One region of the Oceanobacillus sp. E9 genome, then DNA from elsewhere that is predicted to be linked to it. Evidence: riboswitches for the same ligand, from Rfam matches in the RefSeq annotation. Region 1 holds a riboswitch; each other region holds the start of a gene.

Region 1 (10,581 bases):
CAAAACATAATATTAATATTGCTACGATGCAAGTGGATCGATCAGATATTGGTGGTGACGCTATTATGATTCTTACCATAGATCGACATCTAGCGGATGAAGCATTAAACGAGATTGAAAGCCTAGATGAAATTAAATCCGTTACTGCGATTGATTTATAAATAGTCTTAACCTAATTTCCCAAGAAACTATGGGCGCCTTTTGCGGACACGATTCAACTAACTTGGCTATTTCCAAGTAGATTTTAAATTTGTGCTGTTTCCGCTGGAGTCGCCCATTTTCTTTTTTTATAGTATTAAATCTACTTCCTACACATATTGCATTAATTCAGATGAATTTATAAAATTAGCGTTAATAATTCGTCTAAAGATTTTATTTCATACGTAGGTTGAATATCCGTTTCATTGTTTTGATTAAATCGATTTAGCCATACAGAAGGAATTCCTTGATGATTCGCTCCAATAATGTCTGTATGCAAATTATCTCCAACCATCAACACATCTTGAGACCGTAACTCTAGTGTTGATAATGCTAGATTAAATATCACTGTATCAGGTTTACCTACACCCACATCACCTGAAATAATAATATGTTCAAAATAAGGTACTAATTCCGGCGATAAATCCAATTTTAGATTTTGTAAGCTAGGCGAACCATTTGTCAAAAGTAACAGTGGTAACTTCTTTTGTAACTTTTCCAGTACTTCTATTGCTTCAGAAAATACACAGGCTGTTTGTTTTCTATTTTCACGAAAAGCATTTGCAAGCTGATTTGCATAGTTCTCATCTTCAATTCCAAAATCTCGTAGGCCTTGATTCCAAGATTCTTTTTGATAATGCGGAGCAATTTCTTTTAAATTTTCAAAGCTGCTTCCTTTATCATCAAACGTAGCCCATAGACCTTCAAAAGGATTTATACCAATTTTTTTAGTGAATTCATAGGTTTCGTATGATGCATACAGGTTTCGAGCATGCTTTCTTACACTATCCTCTAGACTTTTAGCATCAACACCTTTAGCTTGATTTGCCTTTTGACATGTGAGATCAAATGCATCTTGTACACTTTTTTTATCCCACAGCAATGTATCATCTAAATCAAACATGATTGCTTTAACCAAAATATATCCTCCCTTATCCAATAATTCTCTTTAATAAACAATATATTACTAATTTAACATAATTAATTTAAAATTTAGGCTTGATAAAATCTTTTTTATGTCTTATGATAAATAGAAATTTACCAACAGCAAGGGAGACGTTTGATATGGAAGAACAAACAATTCGCGTACAACGAAGTGAAACAAAGAAAGAGAAACCTCAGTCCGATCAGTTGATTTTTGGAAGATCTTTTACGGATCATATGTTTGTCATGGATTACTCTGATCCTTTGGGATGGCATAATGCGAGTATTGTACCATATCAACCACTAACGATTGACCCTTCTTCAATGATTTTTCATTATGGTCAATCTGTTTTTGAAGGATTAAAGGCATTTCGTACCGATAGCGGAGATATTCAATTATTCCGTGCGGAGAAAAACCTAGAGCGTTTAAATCGGTCAAATGATCGTCTATGTATTCCGCAAATCGATGAAGAGTTCACACTAAAAGCAATAAAACAGTTAATCTCCATCGATAAGGATTGGGTTCCGAGCGCAGAAGGAACATCCCTATATATTCGTCCGTTTATTATTTCAACAGAGGCTTATATTGGGGTAGCACCATCGATGAGTTATAAGTTAATCGTCATTTTATCTCCAGTAGGTGCTTATTACAAAGAAGGAATAAACCCGGTCAAAATTGCTGTTGAAGATCACTATGTACGAACGGTGAAAGGTGGTACTGGTGAAGCAAAAACTGGTGGAAACTATGCATCAAGTCTAAAAGCACAAGAAATTGTAGCTAAACAAGGGTTTGCACAAGTTCTTTGGTTAGATGGTGTTGAGAAAAAGTATGTTGAAGAAGTTGGAAGTATGAATGTCTTCTTCAAAATTAATGGAGAAGTTTTCACTCCTCAATTGAACGGAAGCATTCTTTCAGGAGTGACTCGTAGTTCTGTTATTGAACTATTAAAACATTGGGGCGTTCCTGTATCTGAAAAACGAATTTCAATTCAGGATTTATATCAAGCTTATTTAGACGGCGAGCTAGAAGAAGCTTTTGGATCAGGTACAGCTGCTGTTATTTCACCAATCGGTCAACTTACTTGGGAAGGTAAAGATATGATTATCAATAATGGTGAAACCGGCGAACTTTCTAAACGCATTTACGATACAATTACTGGTATTCAATATGGCGATTTAGATGATCCATTCCAATGGGTTCAAGGCATTGAAGCAAAGAGTCCAGTGAAACATTGAAAAAACCGTAATAAATATTAATATGATAAATCCCCCTTATAATTGTATCAAAAGGGGGATTTTGTTCATTAATACTATATTGGTTACAATTATCATATAGACTTGTTCTACTTACCCCTAAAAGTTTCCATTTTGTATTGACTTTTCTGCATCCATTACTACTTCTTCAATCTTCCTTTCTTTCTTTCTCATCATTTTTCTCATCCTGGATTTTCTGTCTTTCTTCTAATTCTATATTACGAATATAGAGTGGTAATGATGTTATAAAATAGTATTATCTTTAAATAGACGTGATTTTATAAACAACATAATCATGTCCTCTACTCTTTTATAGTAATTTATTACCTGCAGCTTGCCATAATCCATACCATTCTTGCCTAGTTAAATCTACTTCCGATGCTTTTACAATATTTGTAAGTCGAATTGGTGTCATAGTACCAATAATTGTTAGTATATTTGCAGGATGGCGTAAAATCCATGCTACTGCAATTGCTGACTTACTTACATCATACTTATCCGCCAACTGTTGTAGTTCTGCATTTAACTCTGGATAGTCATCACTATCAACAAATAACCCATCAAAGAAACCATGACGGAAGGGTGACCACGCTTGTATGGTAATATCATTCAAACGACTATAGTCTAAAATACTACCATCACGATCTGATGCTTGCTCAAAGTTCGTATTTACGAAAAGTCCCTGATTCATCAATCCTGAATTAGTAAGACTTAATTGGAGTTGATTCGTTATAATAGGTTGTTTTAAGTACTTTTCCAATAATTTAATTTGCATCGAATTATGATTACTTACACCAAAGAAACGCACCTTGCCACTTTCATGAAGTGCTGAAAATGCTTCAGCTACTTCTTCTGGTTCCATTAGAGCATCTGGACGATGTAGTAAAAATACATCTAAATAATCCGTATTCAATCTTTGTAAACTTTCCTCTGCTGATTTAATGATATGTTGTTTTGAAAAATCATAATACCCATTTCTAATACCTGTTTTCGATTGAATGATGATATCTTCTCGTCGTACTTCACGAGGGAGACCTTTTGCAAAAATTTCCTCCGATTTACCTTTCCCATAAATATCTGCATGATCAAAGAAATTTACACCATGCTCTATTGAATTTGAAATAACTCTTTCAGCTTCGGCTTTTGTTAGTTTGTTCATACTCATACAACCTAAAGCAATAGCAGGTACTTCTAATCCACTTTTACCTAATTCCATTTTTTTCATCTGATCACCTCTAAAACTACTATATCATTTAATAGAGCATTTAAGGTGATGTTTAGTAATCGTGCAACTGTCTTTTGAAAGAGAATTATTAAAGAACTACAGTCCAAAAGCATTTATCCTATCTTTTGGATTGCTTTTATTTTGGGAACATATATGAAATTTACTTTACCTATTTGATTTGTTACCTTTACTTTTGGGAATATATCGCGATTTATTTTACTTTTTTGATTTATTTCTTTTACTTCTGGGAACATAAACAAATTTCTCTATGCACTCCATATAATTACTATTCGAATTTTCAACCTATGATAGAGAAGGACCGTGCTAAATAGCACAGCCCTCTTAGATCATCAATGTTCTGTTACTCAGATTGACGATCTAGTGCTGGTCATCATTTCGATAAGCCATGCTATCTTCAGCAATGCTTATCATTCTTTTGACCATCTCGCCACCCACCGATCCGTTTTCCCGTGCTGTGGTATCAGCACCTAATTGAACGTGCATCTCACTCGCGATTTCTTCTTTCATTTGGTTTAATGCACGATCTGCCTGCGGTACTAACAACTTATTTCTACGTCTGTCAGCCACATGATCACTCCTCGGTGTAATTGAACAGCAGTTATACACACTGTTCTTTCATCATTTTTTGTCAATTTATCTTTTTTATGCTCGGAAAACACTTCCAGCCTAACTGTTATCTTATTTTCACAGTAAAGGAAAAATTATCGTTCTAATCCTACATTTAATTTCATACATTACCCATGTGCGATTTTTTAGTACTGGGAGGAAATAGTAAATGGTAAAGTGTTATCATGAAGTTAAATTAAACAGTAATAGTATACAGGTTTGGGAATTTATTGAAGACTGGTCCAATTGGGTAGAAATTGTTCCCGGCTATCAAAGTCATCAAATCGTATCTAATGAAGAATCGATTTGGAAAATACATGGCGAATTTGGCTCTTTAAAAAAGGACACACACATCCATGTACGCATTTTAGAAATAAAAGCTCCTTCATCCATTCTTTTTAAGGTTGATGCTTTAAAAGAACAATGTATTGGTGAAGGTAGCTTCCATGTAAAATCATTTAATCAGAATGACACCATAGTTTCTGTAAATATGAAATTAACAATAAAAGGCTGGAAAGGTACGATGCTTTATCCCGTCGTAAAGCAATTACTCCCAAAAATATTGGAAGATTTCATGGAAAAAATTTCGACAAAAATAAAAACACCAAATAAACAACAACGTTCCATGAGAGTGAATATTCCAATATAAATAAAGATAGTATTTACTCCTCTCCCCTCCAGTGATACAGTATAAGAGGTATGTTTGAGGGAAAGGATACAGTTTACATGGATAAATTAAAACAAAACAAAGTTATAAGAGAATATTTGTATATTATTGTCGGAGCAACACTTGTAGGACTTTCTTATAATATCTTCTTTTTACCTGCAAGGCTTGCTGCAGGCGGTATTTCTGGCATTAGTACAATTTTATTTGAATTATATGAACTAAGTCCTGCATTAACACAATTAGTTATTAATATTCCAATTTTTATTATTGGTTGGATTGCATTAGGAAAAGACTTTAGTTTCAAAACATTGGTTGGAACATTCTGGGTTCCTTTTATTATATTTTTAAGTGCTGAAATACCTGTTACAGTGACGAATCCACTTTTGGGTGCGTTATATGGTGGTTTATTACTTGGTGTAGGGTTAGGTATTGTATATAAAGGAAATGGATCTACTGGTGGAACAGCAGCAATTGCCCAGATTGTTAAAAAGTTCACCGGTATATCTAGCGGATACTCCCAGTTTATTGTTGATGGACTTGTCGTAATAGGTTCCATTATTGTATTTAGTGTCGAGCTTACTTTATTTGCACTAATGGCTATTTATATTTCTGGAAAAGCAATTGATTTCGTACAATTGCGTACTTCGTCCACTAAATTAATTATGATCATTACCGAAGATGAAGAAGGCGTTCAAAAACTGATCCAAAATGGAATCGATCGTGGACTTACAAAAATCCGTTCCGTAGGTGGTTACTCCAAACTTGATAAAACCATGATACTTTGTGTTGCAGAACAAACTGAAGCAGTAAAATTAAAAAGACTCTTACAGACTGAATCTCCAGAGTCCTTTGTCATATTTATAAATGCATCTGAAATTCTTGGAAAAGGATTTTCACTCGATCGTTATTCTGGACAAAAATTATAAGGTTTTATTATACAGAACTACAATTCAAGAGATTGTAGTTCTGGTTTTGTCTTACTTGGTTTTTTAACGTTGAATAACTTAATTCTGGTAGCGATAATTGAATGTCCTCTCAGTGTATTCGTGCACTTCTTGTTAAAAGAATTCGTATTACCTGTTCTACGGATCGTGCCATCTCAAATTACCCCCTACTTTTTTGAAGAGCTTGATGAATATCGCTTTTTATATCCTCCACATCTTCTAATCCAACTGATATACGAATCTGATCTGGTGTCACACCCGTCCTTTTTTGTTGTTCTGGGGTTAATCTTGCGTGTGTCGTACTTGCAGGATGAATTACCAGCGTCTTCGAATCGCCAATATTTGCAACGTGTGATAATAAATTTAACGATTGAATAAACGTTTTCGCTGCTTCATGCCCTCCTTCTATTCCAAATGTAAAAATCGCTCCGGCCCCTTGAGGTAAATAGGTTTTTGCAAGTTCATATTGATGATTTCCTGATAATCCAGGGTAATTTACCCAGGTTACTCTTTCGTGTTCACTTAAATACGTAGCAATTTGTCTCGTATTTATTACGTGTTGCTTCATTCGTAATGGTAGTGATTCTAATCCTTGAATAAATAACCACCCATTAAACGGAGATAATGCTGTCCCAATGTCATGTCCTAATTCAAATCGCGCTTTTGAAATAAATGCATTGGCATTTTTTAGTTCGATATAAGATTGATTGTTTAAAGAACTTTTAGGTGTTGTAAATTCAGGGAAATTTCCGTTTGCCCAGTTAAATTCCCCTGAATCAACGATAATCCCACCGATAGATGTTCCATGTCCTCCTATAAACTTTGTAGTTGAATGGACTACAATATCTGCACCAAATGTAAATGGCCGTTGTAAATATGGAGTAGTAAATGTAGAATCAACGACTAAAGGTATTCCATGATTATGCGCTATAGTGCTTAACGCTTTGATATCAGCTATTTGCAATCCAGGATTACCAATTGTTTCCGTAAAGATTGCCTTCGTATTCTCATTAATGGATGAGGATATTTCCGAGAAGTTTGTGCCATCGACAAAACGGACCGTTACACCAAAGCGTTTAAACGTCTCAGAAAATAGATTATAAGTACCACCATACAACTCATTTGTTGCCACAATTTCATCGCCTACTTTCGCAAGTGTTAATAAAGCAATGGTAATAGCGGACTGTCCAGAAGAAACTGCAAATGCATCAATTCCTCCCTCTAATTCTGCTATGCGCTTTTCCAGAACTCGGTTTGTTGGATTTGCATTACGAGAATAAATGTAGCCAGCTTCTTGCATTTGAAAAAGAGACGCAGCTTGTTCCGGACTTTCGAACCCATAGGATGTAGTTTGATAAATAGGTACCGCCCTAGCATTCGTTTCCTTATCAAACTCCTGTCCTCCATGTTGAGCAATCGTATTAAAATTTAATGTTCCATCAGATTTATTAGTCAATATTATTCCTCCCTCTTCATTCAAAAAACCTCTATTCTGCAATAAGAATAGAGGTTAGCAACTAAAAAGTCATTCTATTCTTATCTTCCAAGCGACTCGCTTGATGGAATTGGCACAGTATCCTATGAAGAACCTGTTGCCGAGGTTTCTTAGGGCCATATCCCTCCACCTCTCATGATAAGAAAAAACATATATAAAGTTATTGGTAGAATAATAATGCAAAATGTACGAAATGTCAATAAATTTTTTCGTATTAATCTTAGTGTGATATGAAAGTAGTATGTCAACCAACGCATCACTTTTATCATTTATTATGAATGATCTTCACTATGTTCAATCTTTTCTAAAACCGTTTCTACTTTTGTATGTCCATGTATCTCACAATAGTAAACAATAGTACGTATATGATGATAAATTTTACAAGGTCTTGTTTCTTTAATAAAATTTCGACGATATTCAATATAATGAGTATCTACATGTATTTTTTCTACATGATTTTCGATTTCTTTCCATTCATGTATCGTATTCTTTGGAGTATCCAATTCCAAAGGCTCAGCAGAAGTCTCTATATGATTAATACTAAATAATAATACCAGTGTTAAAACGAGGAATCGTAACATGGAAAGCACCTGCCATTCTTTTCATTTCTAATGGCTAGTATTAGAAAAATCAAGGCTTCTTATACATGAGGTAAATGATTAATAAAGTTTTGATATATAAATCCTCTTACTAAATGCTCAGAATAATGCTTTTGTAACTCATCTCGCAATAACTCATACTTAGAAGCATCCTCGAGTCCTTCAATAAAATATGAAATACCATCAAAATCTGATCCAAATCCAATGTGTTTCTCACCACCTAACGCACATATATGATCTATATGATGAAAAAGATCCGTTAGTTTAGCAGACTCTGCATTTTTTACAAGAAATGGTGGATACAACGCAAGCTGTATTTGTCCGTTGCAATCAATCAACGCCTTAATTTGATCATCATATAAATTTCTTGGATGATCGCAAATTGCGCGAACATTAGAATGTGAAGCAAAAGGATATTTTGCACTTTTCATTACATCCCAAAAGCCTTCTACGGTTAAATGAGAAACATCCGTAAAGACCATGTGGTTATTGTTCATTTCAACAACCGACTTACCTAATCTTGTTAATCCACCACCTCGTGGTTCCTCCGCACCGTCTGCACATAAATTAGCATGATTCCATGTTAACCCAATCGAAAGAACTCCTAAACGATATAGATATCTCAATTTCACCAAGTCATTACCTATTGCTTCTGCTCCTTCTAACGTTAGGACTGCACCAATTTGATGTTCTTTAAGATTGTTAATTTCATCCCATTGTTTAATATGTTTTATTTGCGGATGTTTCTCAATAATCTCCGAATAAAACAAATCTATTTGTTCTAAAGCATGTTGCCATTGCTCATTTGTCGGTACATCTGGATGTATGAAAACAGCAAAGAACTGTACTTGTACCCCACCTTGCTGCAATCTTTCTAAATTTGTATTTAGTTCATGATCATTTTCAAAATTCAATACCCTTTTTGGTTGTTGAAAGCCCCTTTTTGCCATCTGCAATTTAAGAAGTGCATCACAATGTGTGTCGATAAATCTCATTACTTTCACCCTCCTTTACATATACAATACATTAAAAACCACCTATATTATTGACTTTGTAAGATGAATCAATTTCATAATTACCAAGTTATATAAATAATTACTGAGAGTAGATATTAATTTTCGGATTCTAGCAAAAACCTGGCTTTGATTGGAATGAAAGATGGTGACTCCTGCAGGAATTGCACGAGCTGAAGATCCACTTAAAAAGTGTTCTTCTTTTCAAGTTAGCTGAGGCCGTGCCTGTTAAAAAGCGTTCGTCTGCAATGAAATCAAACAGAGCATTATTCGAGTTTCACACACAATATCTTGATTATGAAATTGATTCAAGTAAAAAACCCGAATTCATTTTCATAAATTCAGGCAACTCTAATCTATTCTAACGCTTAATATCATCCATCACGTTTTGTTTTTCTTTCTGTCTTAGTTCCACTCTCCGTATTTTACCTGAGGTAGTTTTCGGTAATTCAGATACAAATTCTATTTTCCTAGGATATTTGTATGGAGCAACACTATTTTTCACATGATCTTGTAATTCTTTTACTACTGCATCATTTCCAATTATATCTTCTTGTAAAATAATAAATGCTTTAACAACATTTCCTCTTTCCACATCCGGACTTGCTACAACAGCACACTCTTTAACCAAGGAGTGCTTAACTAATGCATCTTCTACCTCAAAGGGTCCGATCGTATATCCCGAAGTAATGATAATATCATCACTTCTTCCTTCAAACCAGAAATATCCATCTTCATCAATTCGCGCTTGATCACCAGTTACATAATAATCCCCGCGTCGTGATTTCATTGTGCGTTCTTCATCCTTATAATATCCGATAAATAGAGCAGGCGTATCTAGCGGTATAGCAATATCTCCTACTATTCCATTTTTAACCGGATTTCCGTCTTCATCAATTACCAGTACGTTATTGCCCGGTGTTGGTTTCCCCATTGATCCTGGCCTTACTTCCATTCCTTTTAAAAATCCAAGTAATAATGTATTCTCTGTTTGTCCATATCCATCACGTACGGTAACATTAAAATGGTTGCGAAAACGCTCAATCACTTCTCGATTCAATGGTTCCCCCGCAGATACTGCACTGTGTAAAGCATCTAACTGGTATTCAGATAAATTTTCCAGTTTTGCCATTAAACGATATTCAGTTGGTGTACAACAAAATACATTTACTTGATGTCTTTCAAGGATTTCAAGATACTTGTTTGGCTCGAATTTCCCCTGATAAACGAGAGCAGTACCACCCTTATATAACACGGATAAGAATGGACTCCACACCCATTTTTGCCATCCTGGAGCAGCTGTTGCCCATACTGTATCTCCCTCTTCTATACTAAGCCAATGTTCTGGCGCCGTTTGCATATGAGCATAGCCCCAGCCATGTGTATGCATAACTGCTTTTGGATTACCCGTTGTTCCTGATGTATAAGGTAAGAAAGCAATATCATCTTTTTTAGTAATCGTAGTCTCTAATTTGGAAGAAGCTGTTTGTTTCAAATAATCTAAAGACAACCATTCAGATTTCTCCTCCCCAACAGAAAACTTTATTAAATCATGAAATTCCCCTACATTTTGGAATTCGCTAGTGTACGCTGAATAACTTACAACACCCTTCACTTCACCATGAGTTATACGAT
Region 2 (10,581 bases), 150 kb from region 1:
GTACAATAAACATGGATGCTTTAGAGACGGCAGCAAGTATCTCAGATGAGCTGGATATTACGGTTCATCGTGCTTTTGATGAAGTACCTTCATTAGAAGAAGCTTATTTGTCTATTGCTGAATGTAGTAATGTACAGCGTATTTTAACTTCTGGTGGTTCTTCAAATTGTTTAGAAGGAAAGCAATCATTAAAGAGTTTAGTCGAATTAGCGAATTCCTCTAGAGGGCCAAGCATTTTACCAGGTGGGGGCTTAAATATGGATAATTTCAATGAAATACACTATTTTGTTCAAGCTGACCAGTACCATTTTGGAACCGGTATCCAGACGGATGGGGATTTTTCAAAAGGGTTAGATGCGGAGAAATTACAGGTAGTCAAACGTATTTCATAGACCAATGAATGAACGTGGAAATTACACCTAGATTTACAATAATAGTATCAAAAACCTATGCTCTTTACATATATGCATAGGTTTTATTTTTGCTTCGTTTTCTTTTTTCTCCTATACAATATAAAGTAAATAAAGAGTAATGCTAGAAAAAATCCAATTGCATTGTTTCTGAGACTGCCAAATGTAATACCATCTTTAATAAATATGAAATCTATCAAATAAATGAGAGGAATAATGATGAAGAAATATCCAAAGATAGCTAGGATAAAAAATGGTGCAAAGCGCATCGTTATCAATCTCCTTTTTAAACTATCCCCTTAATCAAATGGATTAAAACAAATATGTTTATCGAATTTATACTCTAAACGTTCTATTTCACTCCTCTGGAACATAATTTGATAAAGGTTTATTTAATTGGTGTTAGGAGGTTACATCATGACTGATGGGAATAACGATGAATTGAAAAATTCTCGTAATTATTCACAGGGGCATGGGAGTCAAGGACCACATGGATATGAAGGAAATGCAGGTGATAAATCCCATACGAATCCTGCTGCTTTTAACTGGGATATTGATCTTCCAGCAGAGATTCATTCACAGACTGTCGGAAAACGTGGACCAATTTTAAAACAGGACAATATTGAGCACGAAACATTACAAACATTTATTCATGAGAAGATAATAGAGAGACCGGTACATGTAAAAGGTTGGGGAGCTTTTGGTTATTTTGAAACATTGTATTCTATGAGTGATTATACAACATTATCTTTCTTGCAGACACCGGGTACAGAAGTGCCGGTATTTGTGCGGTTCTCCTTAGCAGTTAGTACAAAAGGAACCCCAGATACATCCCGTAATGTAAGAGGATTCTCCACTAAATTTTATACAGATAACGGCATATTCGATTTGATATGTAATCATATTCCTGTTTTCTCTGTTCGCGACACAATTCGTTTTCCAGAAGCGATTAAAGCGTTTTTACCATCTCCGGTAGATAACTTAATCGATCCCACACGCTACTGGAATTTTGTGGCACGTGCGTCTGAATCACTTCTCTTTACACTACTTGTTTACTCCAACCTTGGTACAGTGAAAAGTCTACGTCATTTGCCTGGGCATAGTGTAAATACCTATGTTTGGAAAAATGGAGAAGGAAAACGATATTTTGTTAAATACACGTGGGCACCGCTGGCTGGAGAACAGTATATTCGTAACGATGAAGCAGTACGACTAGCGGGAGAGAATCCGGATATTGCAGGACAGGACTTACATGATGTCATTGAAAGAGGGGAGCCAGTTGAATTTGGGTTATATGTACAGATCATGGATCCTGAAGATGCTGCCAATCTACCATATGATCCATTAGACGATACCAAAATATGGGATCAACAACAGTTCCCTTTCCAACCAGTGGGAAGAATGGTATTGAATAGGAATCCTGATAATTATATGGAGCAAGTTGAAAAAGCGGCTTTTTCTCCATCTAATTTACAAGAAGGTGTAGAACTATCAGATGATAAGATGTTACAAGGAAGAGCAAATATTTATTGGGATTCACAACGTTATCGGATAGGTCCTGATTTTCGTAATGTACCAGTTAATCATGAATCTGACTGGTGGCCAGGTAACCTTGTGACAAGTGGTGATGGACGCTATGTTGAAGGTAGATTAGAGAGATCGGACATCGAAAAACAGGATGATTTCACACAACCTGGTATGTTTTACGATTCTCTATCAGACCAACAACAAGAAGATTTAATTAATAATATGGCAGGCGGATTAACTACTGTATCACCGGAAGTATATAATACTGTTCAGGGTTATATGCAGAAAGCTTCAGAAGATTTAGCGAGAAAGCTGAATAGAGCTGTAACAATGATGAAAGAAGATTAATAATGTAATATAAAATCGTGTCGTTAAAAAATTCAACCGGTTTATTTTGAGTTTTACTTCTCTATTCATATAAGCTCTCTTTTTTTAATTCGGAGGTAGATAGGTTTACAATATAAAAACACCCCCAAGTTAGTTGTTAGAGGTGCAAATTATTAATAATCATTATTACTTACTGTCTTGTCTTTTTATGACCTTCTTCTGCTTCTTCTTGTTCTCTTTGTTCTTTAATCTGTTTATGTCTTTGACGTTGGCGATAACCGTATGTCGAAGATAGAACTACATCCTCATTCTCTAAGGCAGAGCCAAGTGCACCTATAATCGTTGCAATACTAGTAGCTGTCCATGCGATGTACAGATAGCTCGTAAAGTTAATTTCCTCATTTATTTGATTTTCAAGCAATTCTGCTGGAATAAAAATATTAACAGCAAAAGTAAATAAAACGTATAGAATAATATAATACAAACATACAGTTGATAGCAAGGTAAAAACGGTAGTAGCATTATATAGTTTTCGAATATAGTCATCTTTACCATCTTGAGGTCGTTCCCACAATTTATGGGCTACTATAATCCAACTTACCATGGACGTAATAGCAATAAAAGTTAGTAAAATCATCCGTGGTAATGAATAATAATCACTCAACTGCCATAGTGTTGGGAAGACCAGCGCGTATGCTCCGGTAGTAAATGCAATCATAATTACTTTCATAAATGCTGGAAAGAGTGACCATGGGCGATTGGCTCGTACCATTCCGGAAATGATTCGTATAGCAATACTCCATTTCCGTGGAACAGTAAAACGAACATCGATATTGCATTCACCATGCGTCTCATGCTCATCAGGTGTTTCTCGTTTAATAGGGGAAATTCTTTCTAAGAAACGTTTTCCGATTAAGCGTGTTGAACTTTTATTCTTCAATTCTTTATAATCTTCATTCATAGATTGAAGATGAAGTTCGGCCTTTTTTCTATCGCCATCAGAGCTGCCATAATACATTTCGTTTACTAACTGTAATATGGACTCTCGTAGTCTTTTAATCATCCTTGTTGAGCCCAGACTAGGCATGCTAATTAATGCTATGTTTTCGTCTTGATTTGCTTCTGCAATAATTAGCCGTTTTTCTTTGAATAAAGGTAAATCTGTAAGACAAATTCCAAAGTCCCAGTCGTTTTTTTTCTTCTTATTTTGAGTAGCTTTTAGAATGTCAATAGATTCACCAGTACCTGTAAGTGGGTCTTCAATATATTGAACCTCCCATTCGCAATCATCGTCTACGTAAAACTGTAGTAGATTTGGGAGTTCTTCTTTTAATTTTGCTGCAATATAGTTGGGATAACCTGGAGCTGAAATTAAACCAATACTCCTACTAGTTGAACATGTAGTCATAACTTCACCCTTTTCATTGTGCCGATATTAGTATGTTATTCTGTTTAGCCGAAAAGCAAAGGGTTTAAACTACAATTTTAGGTTAACTTAGTAGATGAACTGGCGACGTATAGAGAATTATAACTTATTAAAACTAGGTAGTTATGGTAGTTTTAAATTGTATTATGAAGGTACATTTTAATACGGTTCCATAAAAGCAGCTATGTTACAGACAAAAGTCTACGTAGTCGAATGGGTGAACATGTAATTTCTTCCGAATCCCACAAGTCGAATAAAAGTCTAAGCCAGAATAAATAAAAACATATACAATATAGTCCAATTGGTTTAAATTTTTCATTACATTGAATTAATTGAAAATTAACTATTGACAGTTATTTGCTGGTTCGTTATGCTAATATACAAATCTTACACAACTATATAATATTTTCCTTATCAAGAGTCGGGGGAGGAACCTGGTCCGTTGATCCCGCAGCAACCAGTTACAGTTAAGTAACATGGTGCTCATTCCAGCAAGCTTATGCTTGATAGATGAGAAAAGTGTTTATGCCCACTAAATGAAACTCTTCCTCATCGGAAGGGTTTTTCTTTTTTCAAAAGGGGAGTGTAAAGAAAAACTGGAACAATGTGACTTTAAATATGACTAAACCAATAAGTTAACTTTATTTAGGAGGCGGATCAAAACAGTTACACAAGCCAAGCAATCGAAATTTTTATTAAAACGAAAAGGAGAGAGTGTATTATGCCAACTACAAAAACAGAGAGTCTTTATAAAAAATCGTATTTCAGTCGTATCCAAGAATTAAAGGAATTTGCACCAGGTGTATTTAATTCGTTCTTTGCCTTCAACAACAAAGCGCTCGAAGAAGGGAAGCTTTCCGTGAAACAAAAAGAATTAATTGCAGTGGCAGTTGCTCACATTACAGGTTGTCCATACTGTATTGAACTCCATGTAGGAAATGTGAAAAACCAAGGTGCTGATAAAGAAGAAGTAACTGAGGCAATATTTGTTGCAACAACATTAAAAGCAGGCTCTTCATTAGCGCACGCAGTAAATGGATTGAATGCATATGACGGAAATGATGATGATGAGTTATATAAAGCTTCCTACTTTAAACGACTACAAGAACTAGGTGAGATAAGTGATGATGCTTTCAAAGCTTTCTTGAAATTTGATGGAGCGGTTTTAAAAGAAGGTAAACTTACATTGAAGGAAAAAGAGTTGATTGCAGTAGCCTCTGCGCATACAACAGGATGTGCTTATTGTATTGACTTGCATACGAAAAATGCAAAGGAAGCTGGAGCCAGTAAAGAAGAGTTATCAGAAGCTATTTTTGTAGCTGTTGCTCTTAAAGCAGGTTCTGCATTAGCGCACAGTGTCAATGCATTAAATGCTTACGATGAAGAGTAGTTTAATAGATTCCCAATGTTAATTAATGTAATTATCTTATTCAGATACTAAAAAGGAGCTGAGCATATGGCAAAACAAATTCATTTTAATGGATTCGTGCAAAATTCACCTTCCCCTCATTCAACGGGGCTTTGGAAACATGAGAAAGATTATGGAATAAATCATAATCGTTTAGGTTACTGGACGGAAATTGCGCAAATTCTAGAACGCGGCAAATTTGACTCGTTATTTATTGCTGATGTATTAGGGACGTACAGTGTTTATGGGAAAAGCCATGACGCAGCGACGAGAGGCGCAGTTCAACTTCCTGCACATGATCCTTTACTTCCTATTACAGCAATGGCCGCAGTTACCGAGCATCTTGGTTTTGCGCCAACAATTTCTACTACCTATGCACAACCCTATGTACTAGCACGTCAGTTATCCACATTGGACCATTTAACAGGAGGAAGAGTTGGATGGAATGTCGTTACTTCCTATTTGGAAAGTGAAGCAGTCAATATGGGGTTAACAGAAAGGTTACCGAAAGAATTGCGTTATAATCGAGCGGATGAATTTTTAGATGTGGTATACAAACTTTGGGAGCATAGTTGGGATGAGGATGCGGTGATTTATGACCGTGCCAATGATACTTTTGCTAACCCAGAGAAAGTTCGCTTAATTAATCATAGTGGGGAGTTTTTTAATGTGCCAGGACCGCACTTAGTTGAACCCTCGCCGCAACGAACGCCAGTATTATTCCAAGCGGGAGCATCACCAAAGGGAAGAGATTTTGCGGCAAAACATGCAGAGGCAGTTTTTACAAAGCAAACATCTATTGAATCGTTGAAAAATTATTCTTCCGATATTAAGAAACGTGCTCAAGAAAAAGGAAGAAATCCAGATGACGTTAAAATATTCCCATTGATGTTACCAATTGTTGGCTCAACAGAAGCAGAAGCGATTGCGAAGTATGAGGACTTCGTAAACCATATCAGCTATGAAGGTACGGCATCCTTACTATCAGGACATACAGGAATTGATTTTTCAGAGTATAATCCAGATCAATATATTGAAGATATTGAAACAGAAGCAGTACAAGGGAATCTAGACCTGTATACGAAAGACCCATATCGTAAATGGACATTACGTGAAGCAATAAAAAATCATGGACTTGGAAATGGTTGTCCAAAGTTTGTAGGTACTCCAGAACAGATCGCTGATCAAATACAAAAGTGGGCTGTTGAAGGTGATATAGATGGTTTTAATGTTGCATTAGCAACTTCTCCAGATACATTTAGAGATTTTGTAGATCATGTAATACCTATATTACAAGATCGTGGAATCTATCGTACGGAGTATGAAGGAAATACATTACGTGAAAATATATTCGGTAAAGGGAAAAAGCGATTGGCTGAAAATCATGTAGCGAAGCAACCAAGAAAGGTTCATACATAATATTTTTAGGTGTGAACTAGATTAGTAAATTAAAACCATGCCACTTCCGTTGACATGGGTCTATAATTTTACAATCGTTTGAAAAGGAGTGAATAGCAGATGGTCACATATTATTTTATTGGAGTTGTCGTCTTCTGGATAATTGGTTTGATTATCTGGAATAAATTCTACCCAAAAGGAATGGAGGAGGACACGAATGCTGACTGATAATCAAACGACTCTTGCGTGGATCATCGGAGCGTGTCTCTTTGGCTACTTTTTGCTCATTGTTTGGTTTGGTAAGCGAGGAGCTAAATATAGTTGTTCAATGAAGGGTTTTTCCATTGCTAAAGGTAAGGTGAGTCCATGGCTAATTGGAATTAGCTTTGGTGCAACCTATTCTAGCGCTAATTTATTTATTGGTGTGCCTGGATGGGCGTATATGTATGGTACACCTGTACTTTGGTATACTTTAGGGTGTTTTGGAGTCACATGGATTGGCTTATTACTTGTAACAAAAAAGTTTTGGGAACAGGGGCAAAACAATGAAGGTAGTTTAACGCTCCCCCAATGGCTAGGTAATCGATATAATAGTAAAGCTTTACAAGTCATTGTAGCGTTATTAATTCTATTTAACATCTACTATATAGTTGCCCAAAACGTAGGTTTAGCAACAATGTTTGAAACAATTATAGGAATACCATATTATTGGGGAATCTTTTTTGGAGTTACATTAACGATTTTATATATTAGTATGGGTGGAGCATATGCACAACTAATTACAGATGGAATTCAAGGTATTGTGATGTCGGTTATTTCCGTGCTTTTATTTCTTTCTCTTTTTTGGACAATCGGGGGAGGATGGGGAACTTTAGGAAATTTAACCGGACAATTAAATAATGCTAATCCTGCTTTAACAGCTCCAACAGCTGCAGACAGTCCATTTTATAGTGGGTTCGCCATTATGGCAATTCAATGGTTTTTACTTAGTTTCGTCCTTCTTCCACAATTAATGAATAAAGTATTATCTGTAGGGAAGAAAGAAGACCTTCGCACATTTACATTATCTGCGGGAGCAACCCTGTTTTTTTTATCTACATTCTCTGTGTTCGCTGGTTTAGCCGCAAGAGTTCTGATACCAGGATTAACATCATCCGATAGTGCAGTCCCAGCATATGTATTGGAGTATTTCCCAACGGTTCTAATTGTATTGATTGTAATGGGAATGGTTTCGGCGATTCTATCGACTACAGATAGCTTGTATCTTGGTATGACGGCAAGTATCGGAAATGATATCTATAAAGTAGTTATCGCTCCTTTTCTTTATAAGAATAAAAATCTATCTGTAATGCAAATAGATCGGAAAGCAGTCCGAGTAGCTCGAATTGCATTATTTATTATCGGACTAATTTCGTTATATATGTCATTCAACCGTCCAGAATCTCTATCATTACTGCTACAATTCGGGACATCGGCGATCATTAGTGGAGTAGTAGCCCCACTAACACTAAGTTATTTTTGGAAAAAAGCAAATCGTGTTGGTGCCATAGCTTCCGTAATCGTAGGTGCAAGCTGCTTTATGACTCTTACTGGTTTTGGGATTCAAGATCATGTGTTTACCGCATTGCTTTATAGTTCCATGCTTGGCTATGGAGTTATGATTGCTGGAAGTCTGTGGGCAGAACATATGAACAGTCATAGGAAAGTTAAACAAATTGAGCAACAGCAAGTATTGTAAATGATGGAGTCAAAATAAAAATACGAACGAGCTCTCATATAGGAGAATCTTTCGTATTTTTATTATATTATTTTCCCTCTATTTTTCGTTTCTCAAATTCCCTAAGCTCATCTACAAATGCGGTAAAGTTATCGGGAGTAAGTTTAACTATGTCTGTACCTTTTCCACCATGTTTCTCAATGGTTCCGTCTTCATATTGTAACCATAGCCTCCAACTGTAACCATCTTCATATGTTTCAGCATCTTCAAATGTATAATCTTCTTCCCAGTTTTGTACATTGTGTTTTTCTAATATGTTGTTAACTTCAGCAGTGTTATTCACTTCGATTACACCGTCTTGTGCACGTAACCCTCTACGACTGATAATAGGATTTTTATAAATTTCATTATTTTTAATATCAATAGCTATTGCTTGATAAGGATCGTCTATACTTGTTTCGTCAAAGAAAATTTTGATCACATTGTCTAAAGGTTGTTTTTCAGCAGCTTTTGGTGCTTTTTCAATGTTTTTAAAGTCATAGATATCTATTTCACTCATGTTATCATCCTCGCCCTCATCGACTTTATTTTGTTCTTTTGTAGTATCTGAATCAGTTTTGTCGTTTCCGCTAGTTCCTTCTGACTGCTGACAACTTATTAAGAAAAAAGAGGCTACGATTAGTAGTAGATATTTGATAGATTTGGACATGTGATCCCACCTTTTACTACATGTTATTAAGCATTTCATCCATATGCTCCTTAGAATTTGGCAAGAATTCACCAACACTATTTAACTGCTGATCTTTGAATTCAGAGTCTTCAAGCATGTAAGCTGCGTAGTAACTTGCAAACCCTTCTTTATTCGGTTCATTGATTCTTTCTTCTGAATTCTCATCTATCCAATAAGAATTGTCGTGGTGACCCCATCTGCCAACTATTTCATTCACGGTTACACCACCATAAACATCAGATGCGTTATTATGTTCATCTGCTTGTAATTCACGGGATATTTGTGTTTGTACTTCACCATATAGCGTTTCTTCTTCAGCTGTTAATGAAACACTAGATGGACCTTCATAAATGAATTCCTCTGTAATATTATTTATTATAGCTTGTTTTTCTGTCGAAGATAGATGGTCATATTTAGAATCATCAAGTCTATGATTAATCTCGCTTTGTACTCTGTTTGATACATCACCGTGCATTTGATTAGCTAATGTCTTACCATTTGATGTGTAATGATCCGAGTAAAACCCATCCATACCATTCTCTACTCCATGATTATAATCAATAGCATGACCTAGCTCATGAAAAAAAGTAAAGTATGCACCTCTGGCATTGGTACGATCCTCTGTCATGCTACCCATTGTGATGCTATTATCACTAGATCGGTAGAATGCCCCACCACCAGCCTCAGGATCGGCAATGGTCACTTCGTCTAAATACTTTAAAGACATTGTACGATAAGGTTCTTCAGAGGTATACATGAGAAACTTAATTTCAATTTGATCTTTGTCTTCAAGAGGAGAGAGAAAATCATTAGTTTGATCAACATACTGATTATTAGTTTCTTCATATTTAATAATTTCAATTACTTTATCTTTATCCTCTGGATATTGTTGAAGGTACTCGGCGTAGTGCTCTTCTGCTTTTCTAGTGTAATGAATATCATCTATTGTGGAAATCCAACTTAAATCCATTCCTTTCGTTTGAAAGGTACCATTATCGCTGTTAAATCCATTCCCATCTTGAACCTGTTGAAGGCCAGTCATCACTGCTTTAGCAAGACTTATTGCTGTGTCAAAGTTACTACTGGAACTCGAATTATACGCATAAAGATTCTCTAGTTTCTCTTGGAGTTTTTGTTTCATTCGTATATAAATTTGAATCATCATGTTTTGAAATGGTAGTACAACTGTTGCGTCACGCAAAGCTTCAATACTTTTATCAATTTCTTGAATTTGTTCTATTACTTCTTGTTCAATGACATCCGTTGTTGCTACTTGCTCTCGAAATTCGCTTGGATAATTATCATTCTGACGAATTAGCTCTTCACAAAGGTAGATGATACCTTGAGTTAGAGGGAGGTACACATCAATGAGATAAGATTTTGCTGAGGTATATGTTATCCCCTGTAAAAGTAAAGCTTTATGAAATGAATATATTGAAGACTTCGTTTGTTCCATCGATTGTATAATCTCAATACATATTGCGTTCATACTATTCCTTTGATCATCTGTTTCACCTAGATACATACTAAGGCTCATTATTTACCCTCCATGTGAAGCAACCTTCGTTGATACATTAAATCTTCTTCAGACAAGTGAAGAGTTTTTTTCTTCTTTAATAATTCAACTCGCTTTTGATA
Region 3 (10,581 bases), on a different contig from region 1:
ATATGTAGCCAAGCATGAAGAAATGACAATGAAAACTATTGGCATCACTCTAATTGCTAACAGCTAGAAACAATACTTTAATAAATCATGTTGTAAAAATTGATTTTCACTCAGAAGTGCAGTTATCGTCTTTTAGCTCAATTTTTTCTATTCTGACGTAATCACCTTCGTAAATTAGGATTGGCAATTATGAATTTGAAGCATCTACAATTGATTGTCTTTTCAAAAACTGTGGAGATTAAAATACTAAAAAGCCCGCTCTCTTGTGAGAACGGGCTTAATCATAAGATTATGTATACAGGCCACATTTGCCGTATCTTGTCATAAAAAGTTTTAAACCACCACTTCGCAAAGTGGGTGTTCGCAGAAAACTTCCTGCCTTCCGCTTCAATGGCGGCTCGGCATTCCAATTTCGATGTAAAACTCCCTATTCCAACATTAGAGGTTAAAACTTATATTAATACGAACAATGTAGCTTGTAGAAATATCATAACGTTTTTTGTCCTATTTATCAATAAGCTATATTTACTAATTTTTCCCTATAACTTTGTATTCTTTTTCTTGGCACGTTGTTCTAATTGGCTTTGTGGGGACTGGCTTGCTTCATCTTCTGATTTCCCTTGCGGATTCAGACTAGAATTTACTTGTTTTTTACTCCAATTTGGATTTTTTTGATTCAATACGACCACCTCCTTGTCTTATTGTTCGTATTCTAGACAAGGATATTCATTTTAATATACATTCCAACTTGACTAAAGTTCTTTTCTTTTTATTTACAAAATAGAAAGATCAACATTTTCATAATGATTACGTAACGATCTTTTTAAGACTTTCCCGCTCGGATTTTTCGGAAGTACGTCCGTAAAGTCGAGATATTTTGGAGTTTTAAATTTAGACAATCGACCACTACAATATTCGATCACTTGTTGTTTTGTGACTGTATTTTCTTCTTTTAATACAATAATAGCAGTAACCGCTTCGCCCCAATAAGGATCTGGAACACTAATCACAGCTACTTCTGATACACCATCAATCTCATATATGATTTCTTCAACTTCACGACTAGAAACATTTACCCCTCCAGTTATTATCATATCTTTCTTACGGTCTACAATCGTTATAAAACCTTCTTCATCCATAAATCCTAAATCTCCACTATGAAACCATCCGTGCTTAAATGCTTCTTTCGTTTTCTCTGTTGCATATAAATATCCTGTCATCGAGTGAGGTGTTCGATGGACGATTTCTCCAACGGTTCCGCGAGCAACTTCATTTCCATCATCGTCTACAATCTTTGTCTGTACATTTAAACTTGGTAATCCAGCTGAACCTAATTTTCGTAGTTGGTCTTTTGGTTGTAATACCGTTGCTAACGGAGCTACTTCTGTCTGCCCATAACAGTTCCAGAGTTCGATTTGTGGAAGTCTTTCCGTCAACTCTTTAATAATTTCCATTGGCATAATTGCTGCTCCATAATAACCCTTTTTCAAGGAACTCAAATCTCTTTTATTAAAATCAGGATGACGCAACAAACCAATCCATACCGTTGGTGGGCAAAATAATTGAGTTACTTGCTCTTTTTCAATTGTTTCTAAGATTGATTCTGGACTCGCAGAAGGAAGAATGACACCACTTGAACCAATGTATATATTCGGACCTAAAAACACATGAAGTTGTGCACTATGATAAAGCGGCAATGCATGTATAGCAATATCATGACTTTCCATTTTACAATCAATAATAGTACTGACATATTCACTTACGATACTTTTATGAGTCAACATTACACCTTTTGGTTTTGATTCAGTTCCGCTTGTATAAAGTATATGTGCTAAATCATCATCATGAATTTCTACCTCTGGCATTGTAGAAGATTGATGAGATTGAATTTCATTTATTGCAATCCACGAATCTTCTATTGCCTCCTCTGCTGGATCTACTTCTAATACTATATAATGTTCAAGTTTTTTGTCTTCTGCAGCAGCTAATAGTAGATCTCTAAATTCATCAGATGCCATTACACCTACTGCCTTTGAATTTTCTAATATATATTTTATTTCTTGGGATGTAAGCATGTAATTAACAGGAATTAACACTGCGCCAATTCTGGCAAGTGCATACGTTACAAGTACAAAGTCTAAGCTATTTTTTGAAACTAAAATAAACTTGTCACCCTTTTTAATTCCTATATCCAGAAATCCATTAGCGGTTTGATTTACAAGATTATCAAGCTCTTGATAGGTTAGTCTTTTGTTTTTGTAAGCGATTGCATTTTTGTCTGGATAACGTTCTCTTGTTCTTGTTAATAAATCACCTAATGTATTTCTTCGTACTCGGTTAATTAGTTTATCTAACTCTGTATCGATTTGATTTAATTCCAATGACCTCACTCCCTGTATAATTATTTAACTATTATTATAATTCAGATATATGAGGTTGTCACTTTATTTTGTGATCTACATAGGCCTATTGCAAAAAAAGAGTTTACGCAAAACTTAAATCCAAATGATTGGATATTTAAAATCCGCTTCAGAAATATACTCCGCTTATGCTAAGGCGGCTGGCGAACCTCCGGATACTTTGCACTCCGGGTCTCAACAATGCCTCCTTTCCTGAGGACAAGGAAGACCTCGACAGCACGCATAAAATCGTTTTTTGATTTTCAAGGAGTCTCCGTATATTTCTGAAGCTTATTCTAGCTATCATCCGTCTTACAATCAAGACTGTTAGTTATGTCCTGGCCCTATATAAATTAGAAATATAATTTGGTTGATTTTGTAGCTTTTTGCTTTCTAGCTGTTTTTGCTCTTTTGGAAACGAGCCATCGTTCTATGAATTCTTCAGTTGTGCCTATTTTCTGCTCTGCTAAGGCTGCCAAAAAGATTTTTGCAGATGCTCGGGCATCATCCATCGCATGATGATGATTTAACGGTATCTCGTGGTAATTTGCAACTGTATGTAGTTTATGATTTTCTAATTGCGGCCAAATTAATTGGGAGATTTTAACCGTACAGAGCGACATATAATTTGGACATGGCATATCGTATTTATACAAAGATTGACGTAAGACACTCATATCAAAACTTGCATTATGTGCAATAAGTATCGTATCTTCTAAATATGCTGATAATGTGGGCCACAGTTCAGCAAAAGTCGGTGCTTCTTGAACTTGTTCCTCGGTGATTCCATGAACATATATATTGCGTGAACGAAATGGGGCTAATGGATTAATTAGTGAGTAAAACTCATCTATAATTTCAGTATCATTCATAATTACCACACCTATAGAACAAGCACTATTTCTTTTTTCGTTTGCTGTTTCAAAATCAATTGCTGCAAACTTAACCATTCAAAACTCCCCCTATATCTCCATGATATCCCAATTGGTAATAATGCCTACCAACTTTTCATCTTCTTTCCCTGTTTTTGTAATAAGCAAAGCCGCAAGTCGATTACCTTTTTCAACTTGTTCTGTAAATACGTCAGCAGCTTCATATACGGACATTTCCTCGCTTATAAAAAGATGATTATCTGATTTTTCGTATTCTAAAATATCTTTAGCAGTTGCATCCGTTATTTGTTGACCATCGTTCATAGAATTTGCTATCCATCGAGCAATGCCCTTGTGTGTAATTAATCCTTTAAAATCTTGATTCTCATAAATAGGTAACTTCGTTAATCCTCTATCTCTTACTACTTGAAGTAACTTTTGCATAGAATCGTTTAATTGGAATGTAACAACTTGTTTTATGAATGCATTCTTTACTTGTTTTGGACTTGTAAAATCTTCTTCTATTTTTTCGATACGTTCCACAATTGTATCATGAGGTTCTGCAATCGCATAGGAAACATCGATACGGTTATGAATAATTGCATTTCTGAGTTCAGCAAATTCCAATAAATCCTCGTAGTATCGTTTTATCGTAGCATTAGAGTCTGATAGAACTCGCACTGCTCTAGAGAAACCCATTTCTTTTTTGTTTAATTGTGATTTTAATGCTTTGTCAATACGATTAAATGCTGTGATAAAGCGCTCTGAATTTTTATACATATCTATTTCTCCTATCTTTGCGTTCTATCATTTTAACCGTTCAAACTTAACATTAAACATTCACTTATATCGTTTATTTCGCCTTGTAAAGTACTTTGCCGTTTTTTTCTATACTTCGTATGTCCTGATTTTCCGCTAAATAAATTAACCGAGTTAATGTCGCCATAAACTGACTGACAAAAGCTGTCCCTTTCATAGGTCCATAAATTTTAGTTGTTATTTTAAAAGCAGACATCGGTTTGTCCGATAAAAGTTGTTTGAGTTCCTCAAGACGAAAGAGATGTCGATTATAAGTTTCCATTATTCGTTCTGATAAATTTTCCATCTCTTTTCCATGACCAGGTAATGCTAATCTACTCGGATATTCCTGTAATTCTAATAAAGATGGTAAATAGTCCTTTAATGGGTTCAACTCTTCTCCCATCCATAAGCCAATCACTGGTGAAAGATGCTCTAACACATGATCACCTATAATCATTATTTCTTCTTGCTTATTATAAAAACAATAGTGATCAGGAGCATGTCCAGGTGTCCAAATTGCTTGAAAAGGCTGATTACCTAAGATGATTTGATCACCATCATCAAAAAATCCGTCTGGTTCAAAATCATAGATAAAAGAAAAATCCTTTATTTTTAACGGTAATGGCGGTGTACCATGACGTTTAATTAGTGATTTCATTCTTTCCATATGTGATTTCCGATCTTTTCCCTTAAGCATTTCTTTATATCCTCGTCTAGATACAAAGACGGGGATGGCATATTCCTCTTGAAACCATTTTGCTAATCCTATATGATCCTCATGAGTATGCGTTAATATCAGCTTTTCAATTTGATAATTATCCAAAACCGCCTTCCAAGTTTCCTTAGTTTCCGTGGCATAAATACCGGTATCTATGACAGTATATCCTTTTTCTCCTTTTATTAAATAGCAATTCACTTCCCCCATTGCACCTTTAAACCGCACTACTAATTGAAATATATCTTCTGTCATTTTCTTTAGCATGAAATACCTCTTTCTAACACCATTCAATGTATAAATGAGCATATTGTTATTTTATCGTTCCAAGATGGAATTGCAAGACAAAGGAACTAAAAATACATCAAAAGCAAATAACATAAAAAGATACTTTTTATTTTGAGATATCTATTCTTCCTCGAAAGAATGGTAGTTAAATTACTGTCGTTTACATACTCGATAAATATTTATTAAAAAACTATTGACATCCTATTCGATATCTTATAAAATTTCTATTAATTAAATATGACAATTCTTATCCAGAGAGGTGGAGGGACTGGCCCAAGGAAGCCTCGGCAACAGACTTATTTAAGTACTGTGCCAATTCCAGTAGCGTAAATGCTAGAAGATAAGAAGAGTATATCGTACGGTTTCCTGTACCCTCTTCTTACTTGTAGAAGGGGGTATTTATTTTTCCCCTATTCTCTGTACAGAACTGTCATATGTTAGTTTCATAGAGCAAGACCCTACTCTGTGAGACTAAACAAAATTTAATGGAGAAAGAAGGAAGGAAAAATGACAAAAACAATAATCAAAGCACCATTTCGAGCAGACCATGTAGGTAGTTTGCTACGACCAGAGCGTTTGCATCAGGCTAGAAAAAATTATTCGGATGGAAATATCTCAGAAAAGGAATTGAGAGACATTCAAACAGAAGAAATCAAGCGGATCGTAGACAAACAAATTGAAATAGGTCTACAAGCTGTTACGGATGGTGAGTTCCGTCGTTTATGGTGGCATACGGACTTTTTAGAAGAATTGAATGGTATTGAAGGATATATTCCAGAAAAAGGTTACTTATTTAAAGGAATTGAAACAGAGAGATATAACATTCGTAATAACGGAAAGATTAGTTTTCCAACAGACCATTCATTTGTCAAAGATTTCATTGAATTTAAACAGATAGTAGGGGAGCGTGCTGTTGCAAAACAAACCATTCCTAGTCCAAATCAATTATTTCACAAAGGAACACGCAACCCAGAAGTTTATCCAGATATTCAATCTTATGCAGAAGACATTATCACTACGTATCGAGATGCAATCCAAGCATTTTACGAAGCTGGATGTCGATACCTGCAATTGGATGATGTATACATTGCCGGCTTGAACGTAGATGAGTTAATAACATTTGAAGAAGATTTATCTCGTCAAGAGTTGATTGATTTATCTTTATATGTTGTAAATAGTGTACTTGAGAATAAACCAGATGATTTAATCGTAACTACACACTTATGTAGAGGAAACTATCGTTCTACTTGGGCATTCGAAGGCAGTTATGCTCATATTGCCCCAACCTTATTTGCTAATGAAAAAGTGGACGGATTTTTCTTAGAATATGATGATGATCGTTCAGGCAGCTTTGAACCTTTAGCTCATATACCTAATGGAGGACCACAAGTCGTAATTGGAGCAATCACTTCTAAATTCGGTGTGCTAGAGGACAAAGAAGAGATCATTAAGAAAATCAAAGATGCTTCACAATATATTCCGTTAGATCAAATTTCGCTTAGTCCGCAATGTGGATTTGCATCAACACATCAAGGAAATAAATTAACAGAAGAAGATCAGTGGAATAAATTACGTTATATCGTTGAACTCTCCAAAGAGATTTGGGGATAAGCTTAATAAAATCTATAAATAACTCCAAACTACTTATTAGACTTCCTATATAAGCTGAAAGTAGTTTGGAGTTTTAATTAATTGCGAATTTGGCCTGAGCCTGAAATCACAAATTTAGTTGAAGTTAATGCTTCCAGCCCCATTGGACCTCGAGCATGTAATTTTTGTGTACTAATCCCTATTTCTGCACCATATCCGAATTCAAATCCATCTGTAAATCTAGTTGAAGCATTGTGATAAACTGCTGCAGCGTCAACTTGAAGTTGAAATTGTTCAGCATTAATCTTGTTTTCAGTTATAATAGCTTCCGAATGACGTGTACCATATCGATTGATGTGGGCGATCGCTTCTGATACTGAACCAACTATTTTTACACTTATTTCACTTGCTAAATACTCCGTTTCCCAATCTTTTTCCTCTGCTCTTATAGCAGTTGGAAATCTCTCCATAACGAATCCATCCCCGTGAATTGTTATGTCATGAGATTGCATGCTTTTTAATAGTTCTAAACCATGATTTTCAAACCACTGTTTATGAATAATTAATGACTCGATTGCATTACATACTGATGGTCGTTGTAGTTTTGCATTCAAAACAATTTCCGTTGCCATCTCTACTTTAGCAGATTCATCTAGATAAACATGGCAGTTCCCTGCACCGGTTTCAATAACAGGTACCGTAGATTGTTTTACCACTGTTTCGATTAATTGTTTTCCTCCCCTTGGTATTAAAACATCCAGATATTCATTTAATTGAAATAGTTGATTCGCTACTTCTCTTCTAGTATCTTCTATTAATTGTACAGCTTCTTTTGGTATGGAGCTAGAAGTTAATGCATCATGAATTACATGAATAAGTGCTTTGTTAGAATGTATAGCTGAAGAACTACCACGTAATACTACTGCGTTTCCTGTCTTTATTGCAAGTGAAGCTGCATCAACAGTGACATTAGGTCTAGCTTCATAAACCATTCCAATAACTCCAATTGGGACCCGCTTCTTCGTAATAAATAAACCATTGTCTTTCTCTATTATTTCTAGGGTTTCACCAATAGGATCAGTTAATATAGTTACCTGTAAAATTGCTTCAGCTATATCTTGTAATCTTTCCTCATTTAATTTAATTCTATCGATAACCGAATCAGATAAACCTTTTTTCTTTCCCTCTTCTATATCCAGGACGTTTGCTGTTATTATTTCTTGTTTTTTATCTAGAATTGCTTGAGATATTAATTGTAATGCTTCATTTTTGTCATCAGTTGTAGATAGGGCCATTTGATAACTTGCTTGTTTTGCACTCTTAGCTTTCTCTATCACTTCATTCATAGTAACTCCTCCTTTATTTGATCAACCATAACCCACGAATCTCTGTGAATAACCTCAATAGCAGAAAGTTGCGTCACCTGTTTTGCTTTTTTTAATGTTTTGGCTGCTTTGAGCTCTTCCGATGAACAGCTCACTTGTCCTCTTCCTAATAATTTACTTCGATTATAAACTTCTACAACATCTCCATCTTCAAAATCCCCCTGAATATTTACCACACCAGCTGACAGCAAACTACTTCCGTTATACATAAGCGCTTGGGTAGCTCCATCGTCAATAAGTAGTTTTCCTTCTAATGTCGAGTGAAGAGAAATCCATTGCTTGCGAATGGGAATTTGTTTACTTCGAACACTTTTGACATAAGTACCCTCTCCATTACCATTAACTATTTCTAGTAATTTAGATATTCCTTCCCCCTTACCAATAAAAACAGGGACTCCGAGAGAAGTAGCAACCTTTGCTGCCATCAGTTTCGATTTCATACCCCCAGTACCTAATTTCGAACCCGATACATCTGTTTCCTGTATCATTTCGTCAGTAATTAAATCAATTGTGTCGTAGCGTTTCGCACTCACATATTTACCAGGGTGTTTATCATAAATTCCATCAATATCGGTTAATATAATTAATTGAGCTGCATGAATAGCTCCACTAACTAAAGCAGAAAGCATATCATTATCCCCAAACGTTAATTCATCAACTGCAACTGTGTCATTTTCATTAATAATCGGAATAACGCCTCGTTCTAATAACTCCAACATAGTAGAAGTAGCATTTTTATACCGTTTTTGAATCGAAAAATCAGTCCTTGTTAATAATAATTGAGCAGATCGAATATTGTATTCCATAAACTTATTCATATAAGTATGAATTAATAGACCTTGACCGATGGCCGCAGATGCTTGTTTTCCTTTTAATGTAACAGGCCTAGAAGAGTATCCTAGGTTTCGAAACCCAGCTGCAACAGCTCCTGAGGAAACTAAAATCACTTCGAAATTATGTTGATGTAACATAGCTAACGCATTTACATGATCTCCTAATTTTTTATGATCAATTTCGCCTTTTTCATTCGTCAGTGAGCTACTTCCAATTTTTATAACTACCCTCTTTTTATTCATATTCTTCTCCTCCTCATTATTCTCTAGATGTCTATTCTCAGATATAAGAAAAAACCCTTTCATCCCAATTTAACAAAAAGGGACGAAAGAGTTTTCTTCCGCGGTACCACCACAATTTAGATGCGATCGAACTTGCATCTCACTTCTTCCATTAACGCTGGATAAACGCCCATGTTTGCATGAGACTCCAAAGGTAGGTTCTGATAAATCAGCAATGACGGAATCTCTCAGCTAATAAATTCCGATCTCTTTCATTCGATATTTACATACTATTCCTCTGTTAAACGTTCAACTGTATTGTAATTTATTATTATCAGTTTCTCATTAATTGTCAACAGCTTTACTTATATCAATCTGATTTTTAGGAAAATCAATCCTTTCCATTTATAATTATGAATAGGAGGTTTGATTATGTGTTTAATAACTTTTGCTATCCAAAAACATTCACTATATCCATTTATATTGATTGCCAATCGTGATGAATTCTATGATCGCCCCACTGCAAAAGCTACATTTTGGGATGATGCTCCAGAAATTCTAGCAGGAAGAGATTTAAAATCAAAAGGTACATGGTTGGGTATAACAAAAAAAGGAAAAATTGCAGCAATTACCAATTACAGAAACCCTTCACTTCCTGAAACAGGCAAATATTCAAGAGGAAAAATACCTGTTGATTTTTTAAATTATGAAATAGATTCAACACATTTTTTATCTGATTTAGAACAAGACAAATCCTTATATTCGGGATATAATGCTTTATTTGGTAATTACCAAAAGCTCTATACTTACAACAATATTTATAATAGTAGCGAACAATTAGATTCAGGCATTCACTCATTAAGTAATGATAAACTGAATACTCCGTGGCCAAAAGTATTAAAAGCCAAAGATTTATTACAGTCGTACCTAGAAAAAAACCAAAATATTTCTAGCGAGTCGTTGTTTCATATCTTGAAAAATGCTGATAAGCCTAGTGATCAATGTCTTCCTGACACTGGTGTAGGAATCCATTTAGAACGAAATTTATCATCTATGTTCATAGATACGGGTAATTATGGAACAAGAACATCTACGATTATTTTAGTCGATAAAAAAAGCAATGTTACCTTTATAGAACGTACGTATCACCAAGGCAAAGCAATAGGAGATATAAATTACCATTTTTCGATTGTATCCGATTAATTTTGTTAATCAACGGGTAAATTAATACAATATGATTGTTCTATAAGGAGGTCCACAAATGATATTCGATGATCCGGTATATGCCAGCCGAATGCTGACTTTACTCACCCTCTCTTTTCATATTATTTATGCAACAATTGGCGTCGGCGTTCCATTAATGATTATGATTGCCCAATGGATAGGAATTAAGAAAAATGACATGCATTACTTACTAATGGCAAGACGTTGGGCCAAAGGATTCATTGTAACAGTAGCTGTCGGAGTAGTTACAGG

Evidence for each region. Region 1 has a riboswitch for S-adenosylmethionine ahead of AQ616_RS08465 (O-acetylhomoserine aminocarboxypropyltransferase/cysteine synthase family protein). Riboswitches for the same ligand answer to the same signal wherever they lie in the genome.
Region 2: another riboswitch for S-adenosylmethionine. It lies ahead of AQ616_RS07785 (carboxymuconolactone decarboxylase family protein); the one in region 1 lies ahead of AQ616_RS08465 (O-acetylhomoserine aminocarboxypropyltransferase/cysteine synthase family protein).
Region 3: another riboswitch for S-adenosylmethionine. It lies ahead of AQ616_RS10735 (5-methyltetrahydropteroyltriglutamate--homocysteine S-methyltransferase); the one in region 1 lies ahead of AQ616_RS08465 (O-acetylhomoserine aminocarboxypropyltransferase/cysteine synthase family protein).

What each region holds. Positions count from the first base shown of each region.
Region 1 covers NZ_LSNA01000006.1:317,747-328,327, reverse strand. Annotated here, with positions in the region: gene serA (phosphoglycerate dehydrogenase) at 1-161, shown strand, start outside; gene AQ616_RS08495 (HAD family hydrolase) at 338-1,117, opposite strand; gene AQ616_RS08490 (branched-chain amino acid aminotransferase) at 1,264-2,358, shown strand; gene AQ616_RS08485 (aldo/keto reductase) at 2,687-3,601, opposite strand; gene AQ616_RS08480 (alpha/beta-type small acid-soluble spore protein) at 3,980-4,189, opposite strand; gene AQ616_RS08475 (SRPBCC family protein) at 4,398-4,877, shown strand; gene AQ616_RS08470 (YitT family protein) at 4,955-5,821, shown strand; gene AQ616_RS08465 (O-acetylhomoserine aminocarboxypropyltransferase/cysteine synthase family protein) at 6,000-7,295, opposite strand; SAM riboswitch class I at 7,373-7,479, opposite strand; gene AQ616_RS08460 (hypothetical protein) at 7,607-7,915, opposite strand; gene AQ616_RS08455 (dipeptidase) at 7,975-8,928, opposite strand; gene mbcS (acyl-CoA synthetase MbcS) at 9,308-10,581, opposite strand, start outside.
Region 2 covers NZ_LSNA01000006.1:171,482-182,062, forward strand. Annotated here, with positions in the region: gene AQ616_RS07765 (copper homeostasis protein CutC) at 1-392, shown strand, start outside; gene AQ616_RS07770 (hypothetical protein) at 476-679, opposite strand; gene AQ616_RS07775 (catalase) at 828-2,285, shown strand; gene AQ616_RS07780 (hypothetical protein) at 2,455-3,672, opposite strand; SAM riboswitch class I at 4,099-4,207, shown strand; gene AQ616_RS07785 (carboxymuconolactone decarboxylase family protein) at 4,412-5,080, shown strand; gene AQ616_RS07790 (LLM class flavin-dependent oxidoreductase) at 5,147-6,517, shown strand; gene AQ616_RS07795 (sodium:solute symporter family protein) at 6,714-8,234, shown strand; gene AQ616_RS07800 (hypothetical protein) at 8,302-8,922, opposite strand; gene AQ616_RS07805 (LXG domain-containing protein) at 8,939-10,480, opposite strand; gene AQ616_RS07810 (DUF3958 family protein) at 10,480-10,581, opposite strand, start outside.
Region 3 covers NZ_LSNA01000007.1:219,471-230,051, reverse strand. Annotated here, with positions in the region: RNA gene ssrS (6S RNA) at 296-481, opposite strand; gene sspL (small, acid-soluble spore protein L) at 540-680, opposite strand; gene AQ616_RS10755 (acyl-CoA synthetase) at 774-2,381, opposite strand; gene AQ616_RS10750 (3'-5' exonuclease) at 2,753-3,349, opposite strand; gene AQ616_RS10745 (CBS domain-containing protein) at 3,362-4,051, opposite strand; gene AQ616_RS10740 (MBL fold metallo-hydrolase) at 4,125-5,054, opposite strand; SAM riboswitch class I at 5,320-5,422, shown strand; gene AQ616_RS10735 (5-methyltetrahydropteroyltriglutamate--homocysteine S-methyltransferase) at 5,583-6,686, shown strand; gene AQ616_RS10730 (glutamate-5-semialdehyde dehydrogenase) at 6,764-8,011, opposite strand; gene proB (glutamate 5-kinase) at 8,008-9,126, opposite strand; gene AQ616_RS10720 (NRDE family protein) at 9,538-10,308, shown strand; gene AQ616_RS10715 (cytochrome ubiquinol oxidase subunit I) at 10,367-10,581, shown strand, end outside.